Regions from separate parts of the Peribacillus sp. genome, predicted to be linked through region 2. Evidence: riboswitches for the same ligand, from Rfam matches in the RefSeq annotation. Region 2 holds a riboswitch; each other region holds the start of a gene.
The links. A riboswitch is a leader RNA that binds a small molecule or an ion and turns the genes downstream of it on or off. The one in region 2 is predicted to bind S-adenosylmethionine.

Region 1: another riboswitch for S-adenosylmethionine. It lies ahead of sfnG (dimethylsulfone monooxygenase SfnG); the one in region 2 lies ahead of AC52RT_RS02905 (methionine ABC transporter ATP-binding protein).
Region 3: another riboswitch for S-adenosylmethionine. It lies ahead of metK (methionine adenosyltransferase); the one in region 2 lies ahead of AC52RT_RS02905 (methionine ABC transporter ATP-binding protein).

The regions. Positions count from the first base shown of each region.
Region 1 is NZ_JAZVJO010000309.1:1,027-6,000, reverse strand. It holds gene hxlA (3-hexulose-6-phosphate synthase) at 1-295, opposite strand, end outside; gene hxlR (transcriptional activator HxlR) at 424-789, opposite strand; gene AC52RT_RS09885 (DUF3100 domain-containing protein) at 1,027-1,182, opposite strand; gene sfnG (dimethylsulfone monooxygenase SfnG) at 1,399-2,481, opposite strand; SAM riboswitch class I at 2,583-2,684, opposite strand; gene AC52RT_RS09875 (cold-shock protein) at 2,883-3,083, opposite strand; gene AC52RT_RS09870 (hypothetical protein) at 3,607-4,488, shown strand; gene AC52RT_RS09865 (CAP domain-containing protein) at 4,665-4,974, shown strand, end outside.
Region 2 is NZ_JAZVJO010000088.1:15,198-20,171, reverse strand. It holds partial or broken gene AC52RT_RS02920 (amidohydrolase) at 1-246, opposite strand, end outside; gene AC52RT_RS02915 (MetQ/NlpA family ABC transporter substrate-binding protein) at 265-1,095, opposite strand; gene AC52RT_RS02910 (methionine ABC transporter permease) at 1,112-1,762, opposite strand; gene AC52RT_RS02905 (methionine ABC transporter ATP-binding protein) at 1,752-2,783, opposite strand; SAM riboswitch class I at 2,858-2,957, opposite strand; SAM riboswitch class I at 3,042-3,146, opposite strand; SAM riboswitch class I at 3,340-3,441, shown strand; gene AC52RT_RS02900 (alpha/beta hydrolase) at 3,501-4,256, shown strand; gene AC52RT_RS02895 (CsbD family protein) at 4,329-4,493, shown strand; gene AC52RT_RS02890 (PP2C family protein-serine/threonine phosphatase) at 4,807-4,974, shown strand, end outside.
Region 3 is NZ_JAZVJO010000557.1:919-5,892, forward strand. It holds gene pckA (phosphoenolpyruvate carboxykinase (ATP)) at 1-1,193, opposite strand, end outside; SAM riboswitch class I at 1,486-1,652, shown strand; gene metK (methionine adenosyltransferase) at 1,870-3,069, shown strand; gene AC52RT_RS18265 (gamma carbonic anhydrase) at 3,177-3,698, opposite strand; gene AC52RT_RS18270 (alpha/beta hydrolase) at 3,812-4,618, shown strand; gene mnmM (tRNA 5-(aminomethyl)-2-thiouridylate-methyltransferase MnmM) at 4,655-4,974, opposite strand, start outside.

The sequences.
Region 1 (4,974 bases), on a different contig from region 2:
CTTCTTCCACAGCTCCAGTAATAGTTGCATCATCCGTAGCCCCTAATATTGTAACAATATCAGCTCCTGCTTCTGATGCTTTCATTACCTCATACCCGCCTGCATCCATCACTTTTAAATCAGCAAGTACTTTTAATGAAGGAAAAGCAGTTTTCATTTCTTTAACCGCTCTTAGCCCCTCATTAATAATGACTGGTGTTCCAATTTCTACGATATCAATAAATTCAGCAACCTCTTCCACGATTTTAATTGCTTCTTCTGTATTTACAAGATCTATTGCTAATTGTAATTCCAATCTATTCACTCCTCTTATGGATTTTATCTTTCATGTTGTCATTTCATTCTAAATCAATATACCAATGATGAGAAGTACGCACTTTTTCCGCATATAGTGCGGAAAAGTATACTAAGCAAAAACAATATCTAATGACTTTCTAATATTTCCACCACTTTGTCAACGGAAGTAGTGTCCATATACTCTTTACCCCAATTGTACATCGCTTCCAAAATAGGCATTAACGTTTCACCGCGCTCAGTTAATGAATATTCAACCTTTGGAGGGACAACAGGATAAACCTCCCGATGAAGGATTAAATCATCTTCTAGTTCGCGCAATTGGCTGGCAAGCATCCGCTGAGTAATACCAGGTATCATTTTTTTTAATTCTCCAAAGCGCTTGGTGCCTTCTCTTCCCAAATGCCAAAGGATAAGCATTTTCCACTTGCCTCCAATGATCGACAAGGTCAATTCTTTTTCACAATTAAACGTTTTTCCATATAAATGTCCCAACTCTTCACCCCAATTATTCTCTGCGTTAATTGAGTAAAGTATACACGTTAGTTGAAATCATGTACAGGATGACGAGTTGGTTTATCCCTTTTCTATCTTTCTTCTTAACAGCAAATTTCTTTCGTAACTATTAATGGAATATTCCTGTTAGTTTAAAGGTAAGTTCAGCAAAAACTGTTTCAAGTTTATCGCAGAGTCGAAAAAAATACATACGTCACAATGATGATGGCCATAATATTAGCTACACCGGCGAATAAGGCATTTTTTCACATCTTTTGGGAATACAACAACTAGTGCACCAGTCGCAGCACCCATCATACTTCCTGAACCGACACCAGCTTCCATGGCTAAGGAAATCGGATGAAAGATCCAAAAGGATGGCTCCGAGTACATAGTATAAAGCATCGGAAATAAATAAAGCCAATCCCTCTATTCCTAGATCAAACTTATGTATGCCTATCATTGTAAGTATGACTAGAATAAAAACAATAGCGGGTATCTTCATATTTTCCTTTCTCATTTATTAAAACGACGATTACAGCATTCATCCACTCAATAGGAGTTCAGCTAATCCATATCCCAAAAATAGGATATGGATGTAGAGATGGTTTAAACAAGTGATACCGTTAATGCTCCTTCTTTTTGACGGACTAAGGGGATGACCTCTTGGCCGAAACGTTCTAAATCTTCCTCATAATGAAAATAACCAGTTAATAGTAAATCTATACCTAGTTTCTTAAGTTCAATAATACGATCCGCTACTTGCTCAGCTGTACCAATTAACCCTGTTTTAAATCCATCGTTATATTGCACCAGATCTTCGAGCGTTGACTCCGCCCACATGCCGTCCTTATCCTTGGTTGACTGCCCTGCATCCTTCACGCTGTTTTTAAAGCCTTCAACGGCCTTTGAATCTCCATGACTTATAATGTCTCGCAGCAATTCGATTGCCTCTTCTTCCGTATCTCGCACGATTACAAAGCCATTTGCAGCAAACTTAACCTCTCGTCCCTCTTTTGCTGCTTTTGTTTTCACATCATCTATTTGCTTTTTAAAGCCTTCAAGTGTATTGCCGTTCATAAAGTAAAAATCCGATACTCTTGCAGCCATCGCTCTTGCTGCTTCTGAATTCCCTCCTTGAAAAATAGGAATGCCGTCTCTCTCCTGAGGTTTTGGTTTAAAAGGAGCTTGATTGATTCGGTAAAAGTCGCCTTTATATGTGGTTTCTTCTTCTTTCCAGAGTGAACGAAGAACATCGATAAACTCTTCAGAACGGCGGTATCGTTCATCATGATCAAGCCAGTGCTCACCATAACCTGTAAATTCCTTTTTAAACCACCCGCTGACGATATTAACCGCTGCCCGTCCATTGCTAATATGATCAAGGGTTGCCAGCATCTTCGCATATACCGCTGGATGCCATAATCCTGGATGTACAGCCGAGATAAGGTGCAATTTTTCAGTGACACTTGCCAAAGCCGACGCTAGGGTAATTGCTTCAAGTTGATTTTCAGCGCCGTAACTTGCAATAAAACGTGTTTGTAATAATGCATATTCAAAACCATTTTGCTCTGCTATTTGTGCATAGCGCTTATTCGCTTCAAAACTCCAATCTGTTCTTTGCGGCAGCTTGGAAATGACTAACCCTCCGCTTACGTTTGGTACCCAATAGGCAAATTTCAATTGTGTCATAATCTTTCCTCCCTTTAAACTCGTATTCATCGTACAGAAAACAACAAAAAGCCCTCCTCAATGAGAAGGGCAAAGTACAAATAAATATCACGTACCACCACATCTCATCTTCAGGACACCAAGGTCCTTCTGAATTTGGCACCGTACACTGGCCGGTTGCCGAGGCTTCACAGGGTCAGTCCCTCCGCCTCTCTTGATAAGATTACTATTAAATTCTCTCTAAACTTACACGTATACATTATGGATGTCAATAAAGAAATGAAATATTCCGACTTTTCCGATCATATTTACAACTATTCTCCTATTCTTGATCATACTTCAAGAAAGAAATGCAGCAACAGTTTTTAAACACAAAAAAACAGGCTCTATAAATAGAGCCTGTTCTATATGTTGGATCAATATTATGCTTTTTGAACGTTAGAAGCTTGGGGTCCACGTTGACCTTGTTCTACTTCAAAAGTAACTTCTTGACCTTCATCTAAAGACTTGAAGCCTTCGCTTTGGATAGCTGAGAAATGTACGAATACATCGTCTCCGTTTTCGCGTTCGATGAAGCCGAATCCTTTTTCTGCGTTAAACCATTTTACTTTACCTTGTTCCATTTTTGTTGCCTCCTAGTGCGTTTTACACACAATGTATTACTATTCTTGCTCTAAGTTACATATCGAGACGAAAAGTAAAAACTTTTTGTAATCGTAGTACTGAACAAAAATAATTCTTCTTTAGAATAACAGGAAATTACCCAAAAAGCAAATCAAATAAATGAAAATAATTATAAAGTCCTGTCATATTTTATTTCCTCTTATATAATACAGGCAAAGGTAATTATATTCTTATAGAAGATACTAAGAAAATCTTATGAAATTACTAGACCCTATGCGTATTGCTTTTTCAAAGGTTTAAAGACAATTATAGAGAGTAAGTGTGGAAAATACTTTACGACACATAGGTGATTTAAGGAAGGAACAATGACGAAGATTGACGAAAAACTTATTATTTTGTGGTTATACCCTTTACTAAAATAAAAAATTGTAAAAAGGAAAAAAATACACTATCTTATTTCTGTAACACTCTTTATAATAAACAAATGAATTAGCAAAATAAAGTAATTTCTGGGAGGATATCATGTATAACTGGATTGGAAGCAAGCCGACTTTTTCACAAAAATCGTTGATCAGTCAGTTTGAACCCCTATTGCTTGAAGCTGAAAAAAACTGCCTTCATTCTGATGAGGTAATATTAAAAGCAATTGAAGCGGAATTTGTGAAGAACGAAACTAAAGTCTATGGCCTGCTAATCCTAACAAGTCGGTATTTTGCTTTTCTAGGGCTGAACGAATATTTTAGATACAGTCTTGACGAACTGCTGGACTACCGTTTTGATACAGATATCAACAATAAAGACAATTGGAATTTATCATTCCTTACAAATTGCGGGCACTTAAACTATGAAAGTATTAATAAAAATGAGGATTCAAAAGAATTTCTTGATGCGCTGGAAATGAAATTTGCGCATCCAGAATATACAATACAAACAACTGTAACACATGATTTTAAATACTTGCTAACTGCTGAACGTTTGCATGATTATGATATTAAAAACATTCAAGTCACACCTTTCTTACTTAAGCGGGATAACATGGGGATTAGTAAAAACGGGATAAGAATGCTGAAGGAGCTCCATCCAAGTGCCAAATTTATTTCCGAAGGATACTATCAAGACGAACAAAAAGCTGGAAACTTTATTACAATAGATCAAGATATTCTTTTGTATGAATATAATAATAAAACACGTAGTGCTGTCCTCATTAAAAAGTGGCCAATTACCTTCTTCAATGGAATGCCAGTGAATCATGGCAGTATGGAAACAGAAATAGCCGATCCTTCCGGTAAGTTAGTCATCAGTGACAACGGAAGGTTCTGTGAAACTCTCCTGAATAAAATGGGCATTACCTTGACTAAACAACAGAAAAAATGGCATAAACTCTTCAGCTTCAAAATCAGCTGATTTTAAAAGAGGATGACACCGAACGACCAACGTTCTAGTGTCACCCTCTTTTTTTACTTAATTTACTAGAGCCCCAATGTTTCATTTATTTATTAAAAAAAGATAAAATAGTTTGATACAACTTCATAAATGGATATAACTATACACGTTTCTATATAAAGTTAGGAGGAGAATAGTTGGAACGTTTGATAAAATTAATCATTGTATGCCTTATTCTAGCTGGTGTCTGGAATTTGTACGGCGACCATTTAAAGAACGGCAATTATCAAGCTGCCTATATAGATGCTAAGACTGATATAATAGCTATCAAAGAAAATCCTACTGTCATCTCTACTTTTGAACGATTACAAACTGGACTGTCTACGTTGATTGATAAATTGGATCAAAAAATAGCCCCTGAATCAAAGTCCGAGTCAAAGTCAGTGGAAAAACCTGATCTAACCTCACCGACTACGCAATCATTCTCTGTTTATAACATCGAAATTG
Region 2 (4,974 bases):
TCCTAGCTTTGCGGCTTTCTTTCTAGCGATAAAAGCTGTTTCATGTCCAGCTATATTACTTTCAATTGTAAATCCTTCTAATACAAGAAGACTTTTCAGTAATTCTGAAGCAAAGAATTCTTGATTACCAATTTCCGGACGTTCATGAATTTGATGACTGGTAGTGAGATACGTTTGTTTATTATTTTCAATACTCGAGATGATGCTAGCTTTTAGTAGTTCAGTATCATGTGTAATTGTGGTCATAGTATGGCGTCCTCCCTTTTAATAATCGATTTCACTTAATGGGACAAATGTTGGAATTTGCGCTCCCTTAAATTCTGTTTCTATTAGTTTCGGCACATCATCTTCTTGGTAAAGCTCTGCAATGCGTTTTAATACGTCACGATTTTTGTCCTCGGTTCGAGCAGCAATAATGTTTATATACGGTTTTGCCGTTGCGTCTTCATGAAAAATGGAATCTTTGATAGGATCAAACCCTGCATCCACCGCAATTCCATTATTAATAATGGATGCATCCACGTCTGGCAAGACACGCGGTGTTTGCCCAGCTACCACTGGTTCAATCTTAATGTTCTTTGGATTTTCCAAGATTTTATCCAATGATCCATTGCCATCAAAATCCTTAGGCAAGGTAATCAATCCAGCTTCTTGTAAAAGTAAAAAGGCTCTGCCCATATTAGTGGCTTCGTTCGGTACCGCAATTGTGGCGCCATCCGGAAGATCTTCTATGCTTTTATGTTTTTCTGAGTATAGACCCATTGGTGCAATGACCGTTGTGGCAACAGGCGCTAGATCTAAATTACGTTCTTTAATAAATGCATTGAAATACGAAACGGTTTGAAAAGAATTTGCATCTAAGTCTCCCTCAGCCAGCGCAACATTTGGCTGCACATAATCAGAGAAACTCACCAGTTTAATTTCAATCCCTTCTTTTTCGGCTTTTTCGGCTACATATTTCCAAACTCGATCATCTGTCCCGCTAATGCCAATTTTCACTGTTTCTTTCTTATCCCCTGATCCTTCACTATCTCCACAAGCACTCAATACGGTCGAAAATACAGCTAATATGATAAATAAGAATAATTTTTTCATGTTTGCACTCTCCTCGTTAGTTTCTTCTGATTTTTTTTGCAAGTATATTTCCAAACGTCTGCATTCCTTGAACCATCAGAATAAGAATCACAACAGTAATGACCATGACTTGAGTATCAAATCGTTGATAACCATATGTAATCGCTAAATCACCTAAGCCTCCTCCTCCAACGGCTCCAGCCATTGCAGAGGCTCCAATTAACCCAATCGTCGCGATGGTAATTCCCAGAATAAGCGAACTTAACGCCTCAGGTATAAGGAATCGAAAAATAATTTGAAATGGTGTTGCTCCCATCGCTTCGGCCGCCTCAATAACCCCTGAATCAACTTCGAGCAAGGAGTTTTCAATTAACCTTGCAATATATGGTCCAGAATAAAAGACCAAAGGTACGACTGCTGCAGCTGTTCCAATCGAAGAACCTACTAATAATCTTGTTAAGGGTACGATTGCCACCATCAAGATAATAAACGGAATTGAACGGAAGATATTAACCACTGTACTTAGAATGGAAAAGATAAATCTATTTTCGAATAAATGTCCTTTTCTCGTAACGACTAATAAAATGCCGAGCGGGAGACCGATAATTACCGCGAATAATAGTGAGATACTGACCATTGAAACGGTTTCCCAAAAAGCTTCGATAATTTCTTCATTACTAACTCGCATCTGCAATAACCTCCCGTATGCTGACGTTCTCCTGCTGAATATGCAGATAAGCACGTTTAATTTCATTTTCTTGTCCGCGAAGTTCAACGATTAAGTGCCCAAATGGGACTCCTTGAAGTTCGGTAATATTCCCAAATAACACGTTAACATCAACATCGAACTTCTTAGCAATCTTCGATAACAAGGGCTGCCCGGAAGAAGCTCCTACAAAATTTATTTTAAACAGTTTTCCATTTGGATTGTGTTCTTGAACAAGAGTCCTGACCGATTCTGGAATGGAATCATTAAGGACAGAATGAACAAAGTTTTGCGCTGTTTTCGTTTGGGGATTTGAAAATATATCAAAGACAGTGCCAGATTCAATAATTTCTCCGCCTTCGATCACAGCGACCTTGTCGCAAATATCTCGTATCACAGACATTTCATGGGTAATCATCAAGATTGTTATCTTATATTCGGCATTAATTTTTTTCAAAAGTTTTAAAATCGAGCCCGTTGTTTGTGGATCAAGTGCCGATGTAGCTTCGTCACAAAGCAGAATAGATGGCTGTGTAGCCAGCGCCCGCGCAATACCAACACGCTGTTTTTGTCCACCTGAAAGTTGTTCTGGATAGGCACCTGCCTTATCGCTTAATCCAACGAACTTTAGCAGTTCTTCTACTCGTTGTTTGATTTGTTTCTTCGGTGCTCCTTCTAATACCAATGGCATTGCGATATTTGCAAACACTGTTTTTGATTGAAGGAGATTAAAATGCTGAAAGACCATCCCAATATTCCTTTTTACTTTTCGGATAGTAGAAGGAGATAGCGTTAATAGGTCTTGCCCATCAACCAGTACTCTTCCTCCTGTCGGCTTTTCTAAGAAATTAACACAGCGGATTAATGTACTTTTACCAGCACCGCTGAAGCCAATCACTCCAAATATTTCTCCTTTTTCTATGGTTAAGTTAATTCCATTAAGAGCCTTAAACGTCTTGTCCTTCGTGCGGTACTCTTTCTCCAATCCTTCGAATGTAATCATGATGCTCCCCCAATCTCATTTAAAAAACCCTCTTCTAAATAAGAAGAGGGTCTACGCAGCCCAAAGGCTGCCTCTTCTTATCTTTCAAGCTGAAAGCTTGCTGGAATTGGCACGGTACTAGTGTCCGCTGCCGAAGCTTCATTGGGCCAGTCCCTCAGCTTCTCTGGATAAGAAATTTATATAATTGTTTAACACTTACACACAAAAAACCTCTTCTGAAAATAGAAGAGGTTCCAATCAAAATATCCGATCAGTACGCTCTTATCTACCAAGCTATGCTTGTTGGAAGTAGCACAGTATTCTAAAAAGAATCTGCTGCTGAGGTATCGACGGGCCAAATCCCTACACCTCTCTGGATAAGAATGCATATTAAGTTAATACAATCTTACAAATACTTACCTTGTTTGTCAACATACTTTTTGACTATTCTTTTTTTTAAAATCATTTAAACAATTCGTTATGTTCTGGTCTTGACATATTTTTAGGCTATATGATACGATTTATTCCAAGTAAACAAGTGGGAATAATTGAATTTCGAGTGAATTCCCTTCATACACGTATATCAAGAGTGAACGAGAGAACTGGCTCATAGACTTCACAGCAACCTCCAAACGGAAAGGTGCTCCCACCAGCAAAGCTATGCTTTGGTTGATGAAATCGGTTAAAACCCTCTTCTCAACTTGAAGAAGGTTTTTTATTTTGAAAGGAGAATATCTAATGTCAAACTCGACGATTATTTCCGGCGCTGAATCATTCTTCATACCCGGAAACCATACTGGGATTCTAATTTGTCACGGTTTTAATGGTAGCCCGCAAAGTATCGCATATATTGGTGAATGTTTCGCTAAGGCGGGATTCACTGTATACGCCCCGCTTCTAAAAGGACACGGCACGTGCGCAGAAGATATGGAGACTTGTTGTTACCAAGATTGGATTCAAAATATACACGATGCATACAACACACTGAAGAAAACCTGTTCAAATATAGTTGTAATGGGTCAGTCAATGGGCGGCGCATTAGCCTTAACATTAGCAGAAACGGAAGCATGCAGCGGCATTATCACGCTAAACGCTGCCCTTGAAGTCCCTTGGTATGAAACATTTAAACACGCAGATGCACCGAGGTTCATTCTAGAGGGAAAACCAGATATTCATGATCCTGCTGCGTATGAAATTACTTACCCCTCAGTTCCGCTTAAAGCAGTTCAACAATTACTGCTTTTAATGCAAAATTTACGGCAAAAGCTCCATCACGTTTCCTGTCCTGTTCTCATATGCAGCTCACCTGATGACCACGTTGTTCCGTCTTATTGCTCGATCGAGATTTTCAAAAGCATCGCATCCACTGAAAAGGAACGTATCGATTTACCTTCTTCCTATCATGTAGCATCCCTAGACTATGATAAAGATAAAATTGTGGAGGCATCACTTTCCTTTATAGAGCGGCATGTCCATAAAAAAATGGCTTCATAATAATCCAAAATTGTTTACTCTCTCCCCAAACCGGGTAAAGTATATTATCACGCTAAAGAGGAGGAATTTTATATGAGTGGATTATCTGATAAGGTAAAAGGCACTGTAAATAAAGTCAAAGGCGAGGCCAAAGATCAAGCTGGTAACGCACAGAATGATCCTTCCCTACAAGCAGAAGGAAAAGCAGATAAAGTAAAAGGCAGTATTCAAAAAGGTATCGGAAAATTAAAAGATTAAGCTATAACCATATAAAAACCGGCTCCCTAAGTGGAGCCGGTTTTTTAATTCAAAAAACAATAAAAATAGGTTTATTTTTATGTCAGCAGGGTAAATGAAGTGTATATAGGCATTTTGCTCTCATGGCTCTTTTGACTTGAGCCATGTTTTTTTATGGTTGCTTATCTTGATTTTCAATACTCTCTAATTATATTTGTATACAAAAGTACGTTATAATAAAAATATTACACCATTATCTAACAAATAACCTACTTGATTCTATACCCAATCATTTATTACGTATTTTTTGTTAAGTCTAAAGGAGAAGCAGAGAATGAAAATTCTAATCGTTGATGACAATCAGGTAAATCTTTTTGTTATAGAAAAAATTTTAAAGCGTGCGGGATATGAAGACTTCACCTCCTTGACTTCGGCTCAAGAAATGTATGATTACTTACAGGTGGACAGCCCCATTCCTAAAGAGTCAACAGTCGATATTATT
Region 3 (4,974 bases), on a different contig from region 2:
AATGGTGAACCAAAGCAAGTGGAGAACGTAGCTTCGGGGGAGGTGATGCCTCTCTCCGTTCCAGCTAATTTACTCGTATAGCCGCTTAAGAAATGGAACATGGCTTGTTCTTTCGTTAGTTTACTGATAGGAGGCAATACGCCTGATGCATCAGCAGTTAGGTAGATAATCGTTGTTGGGTGACCTGCAACACTTGGATCAACGATATTATCAATCGATTGTATTTGGTAGGCAGCACGTGTATTTTCAGTCAAGGCACTGCTGTCATAATCCGCAATGCGGGTATCTGGATGAAGAACTACATTCTCAAGAACGGCACCAAAACGAATGGCGTCAAAGATTTGAGGTTCTTTTTCACGAGATAAATTGATGCATTTTGCATAGCAGCCGCCTTCGATGTTGAAAACGCCATTTGAAGACCAGCCATGCTCATCATCACCAATTAATTTTCGGTTGGAGTCTGCAGATAATGTAGTCTTGCCAGTTCCTGATAAACCAAAGAATAAAGCGACGTCGCCTTCTCTGCCGACATTGGCTGAACAATGCATTGGAAGAATCCCTTTTTCAGGAAGAAGATAGTTCATTACTGAGAAAATAGATTTTTTCATTTCTCCTGCGTATTCAGTACCGCCGATTAATACCGTCCTGCGTTCAAAAGAAATAATAATAAACGTTTCTGACTGTGTACCGTCTACGGCTGGATCTGCTTTAAAGTTTGGTGCTGATATAACCGTGAATTCTGATAAATGATCTTGAAGTTCTTCTTCATTTGGCCGAATAAATAATTGATGGGCAAACAGATTATGCCAAGCGTATTCGTTAATTATTTGAATGGGTAATTGATGTTGTTTATCTGCACCTGCAAAGCCTTTGAAAACAAATACTTCATCTTTTTGTTTTAAATACTGCAGGACTTTATCGTATAACTTTGCAAATACTTCACTAGAAATCGGTTGGTTTACAGTACCCCAATCAATCTTTTCATGAACAGCTTTTTCATCTACTATATATTTATCCTTAGGAGAACGTCCTGTGTATTTTCCGGTTTCAGCTTTTACAGCTCCTGTTGACGTGAGCTGCCCTTCGTTGCGGCTTAAAACTTTTTCAACTAATTGAGGTACAGAAAGCTGCACATGTATGTTGTTACCGGATAATAATTGGTGTAACTCATTTGAGATATCAAGCGTATTCATATAGGAGATACCTACCTTTTTTTGAATTTATAATCAATTTATAAATAGTATAACACATTAGTTTTAATAGTCTATACTATTTGTTTTGTTTCTTGTATTTTCTGAGAGGAAAAGGTTTTAATTGGTGAAATTTATTGAAAGGATCTATAGGCTATATGCCTTTTACTCCATTTTTCCTTTGCACTATGACATTATGTGAGGATAGTGGAAAATAGAAACTTTTTCTTCTGAATAGGAAATAAGTATTGACAGAATTTGTAGAATTACGTTATGATTTTAAATTGTACGGATTCTCTTATCCCGAGATGGTGGAGGGCCAGGCCCAATGAAACCCAGCAACCTGCTAGAATGTTTGATTTTGATAAAACAATAAATTGCTTTAATCAGCAATTGTTTGCAAAATCATTTTAGTGTTGGTGCTAACCTGAGCAAGGTAAAAAAACCCTTGAACGATAAGAGTGAAAGGATCATTTCGAGACAACAAACCTTTCCTCAAAAACTAGGAAGGGTTTTTATGCGTTTAATCATTCTTTTTTACTATGAATGATTCGCATCAACCTTTCTGCTTCTATTATATAATACCAACTGGGAATGAGTTTCGTCTAACAAAATGGGAAAGATAATGTGAATGGCTGCCATTCCTTTTCTTAGCCTGAACATTTGAGGAGGCAAAAGAATGTCAAAGAAACGTCGTTTATTTACTTCTGAGTCTGTGACAGAAGGACATCCGGATAAAATTTGTGATCAGATTTCAGATTCAATCTTGGATGCTATCCTAGCTAAGGATGCAAATGCACGTGTTGCATGTGAAACATCGGTTACAACTGGTTTAGTTTTAGTTGCTGGTGAAATTACTACTTCTACCTATGTAGATATTCCAAGAATCGTGCGTGATACAATTGCTGGTATTGGATACACACGCGCAAAATATGGTTTTGATGCTGAAACATGTGCTGTATTAAGTTCGATTGATGAACAGTCAGCAGATATTGCTGCTGGAGTCGATGAAGCTCTTGAATCTCGTGAAGGCCAAATGACTGATGATCAAATTAATGCAATCGGTGCTGGAGATCAGGGATTGATGTTTGGGTTTGCTTGTAACGAAACAGAAGAACTTATGCCGTTGCCTATTTCATTGGCTCATAAGCTTTCTCGTCGTCTAGCAGAAGTCCGTAAAAATGGAACGTTAGAGTACCTTCGTCCAGATGGTAAAACACAGGTAACGATTGAGTATGATGAAAATAACAAGCCGGTCCGTGTAGATACCATTGTTATTTCGACTCAACATAGTCCTGATGTTACATTGGAACAAATTCAACGTGATTTAAAAGAACATGTCATTAATGTGGTAGTGCCTAGCGGGTTAATTGATGATGAAACAAAATATTTCATTAATCCGACTGGCCGTTTCGTCATTGGAGGACCACAAGGTGATGCAGGTCTGACAGGACGGAAAATTATTGTTGATACGTACGGTGGATATGCTCGTCATGGCGGCGGCGCATTCTCTGGTAAAGATCCGACAAAAGTGGATCGTTCAGCTGCGTATGCTGCGCGGTATGTAGCGAAGAATTTAGTGGCAGCGGGTCTGGCTGACAAAGTAGAAGTACAGCTTGCTTACGCTATCGGTGTAGCTAAGCCGGTTTCAATCGCTGTTGATACATTCGGTACAGGAAAAGTGGATGAAGATATTTTAGTGGACTTAGTCAGTGCGAACTTTGATCTTCGCCCTGCTGGAATTATTAAAATGCTCGATCTTCGTAGACCGATTTATAAACAAACTGCAGCGTATGGACATTTTGGCCGTACGGATGTCGATCTTCCTTGGGAACGTACAGACAAGGCAGCTTCTTTAAAAGAACAAGCAAAAGCATAAACAAAAAAAGAAGTCTTACCTAGGTAAGATTTCTTTTTTTTGCATTATCCTGCTTTTCTGAATCAATACTAGAACAATCAAGCTCTTATATGTAATGAATTCATATCTTATTCTAGTGGAGCAGTGTATTTATAATATTGGCCCTTTTCGGCATATTCGGTTACTATACGCTCCATATCATGTTTGTCCTCTTCGGTTAGCTCGCGGATGACTTTAGCCGGTCTTCCGAATGCCAACGTGTTAGGTGGAATCACTTTCCCTTGAGGGACCAAACTGCCGGCTCCTATAAATGCACCCTCACCGATTTCAGCTTTATCAAGAATGATCGAGCCCATTCCGATAAGTGCACCTTTCCTAACTTTACAGCTATGAAGAATAACTTGATGTCCAATCGTCACTTCATCTTCAATAATCAGAGGATTATTAGGGCTTTGGTGTAAAATACTATTATCCTGTATGTTAACTTTTTTTCCGATAATGGTTGGAGCAACATCCCCTCGAATGACGGAGTTGAACCAAATGGTTGATTCAGCATCAATGGTAACATCACCTGTTATAATTGTATTCTCAGCAAGATAAACGCTTTCAGCAATTTGAGGTATTTTGTTTTTATATGGGTAAACTGGCATATTTAAAACAAATCCTTTCCGAAATCGACATTTTTTATGTATTATTTGTATTATAAAGGACGAAAACCTATTTGGAAAAAAATACACCTTGAAAATGATAGGGGGGACATCATATGTGGAAATGGGAGGCTGAAGGAAGCCCGAAAGCTGTAATTGTTATGGTACATGGAGCAATGGAACATCATGGCCGATATAAATGGCTGTCACAAATGTGGCGCTCTGCTGGGTATCATGTTATTATGGGGGACCTTCCAGGCCAAGGAATGACAACAAGAGCCTATCGAGGACATATTAATTCATTTGAACAGTACTTAAATGAGGTCAGGACTTGGATTGAAGAGGCATATGAATATGCGCTTCCAGTCTTCCTGCTGGGACATAGCATGGGAGGCCTGATTGCTATTAGACTTTTACAAGAAGATGAATTGGAAATAGCCGGCGTCATTCTTTCTTCACCTTGTTTAGGACTGATGGCTCAGCCGCCTAAGCTCCTCGGTGCGGCTTCAATTGGGTTAAATATTGCGTTGCCTAAATTAAGAATTGATGCGGGTCTCAAGCCTGAACTAGTTACGAGAAATTTAGAAATCCAGGAAGAAGATCTCAACGATTCATTATATGTTACGAAGGTTTCCGTTCGCTGGTATCGTGAACTACTGGGTGCAATTAAGGAGGCCTTTGAGGATATTCCGGAATTTCAGGATGTTCCAATGCTATTAATGCAGGGTGGAGACGATAAGATAGTTGACAAGCGCCCCGTCAGAGAATGGTTTAATTATAATCAATGCAGTGAAAAGCAATATAAAGAATGGCACGGACTTTATCATGAGATTTTTAATGAACCAGAAAGAAACGATGTATTCACCTATGCGCTTAGTTTTGTGGAAACCCGCCTGAAGACGCTGGGATACGTAGTTCAATGAAAAGAAGCTGCCTAAATTTGGCAGCTTCTTTTTAATCTATATTTTTTCTATAGCAAGGATAAATGGGGGGTCGTTCACTTGATTTATAAACTGGTATTGCAAGACATGTGCACGATGCTGAGATAACGCTGCGGCGTATTCGAGTAGATGGTCGCGTTCTTCAGCACCCCCAGGATGACCATGATAAATAACGAGGACAATCATTCCGCCTGGAGCCATAATATCAAGGAGCTGTTCTACACTTGAAATAGTCGTTTCAAAATGTGTGATAATTGACTTGTCGCCGCCAGGAAGATAACCAAGATTAAAAATGGCAGCTTTTATTTGACCGTGGTGTTTCTCGGGAATACGATAGG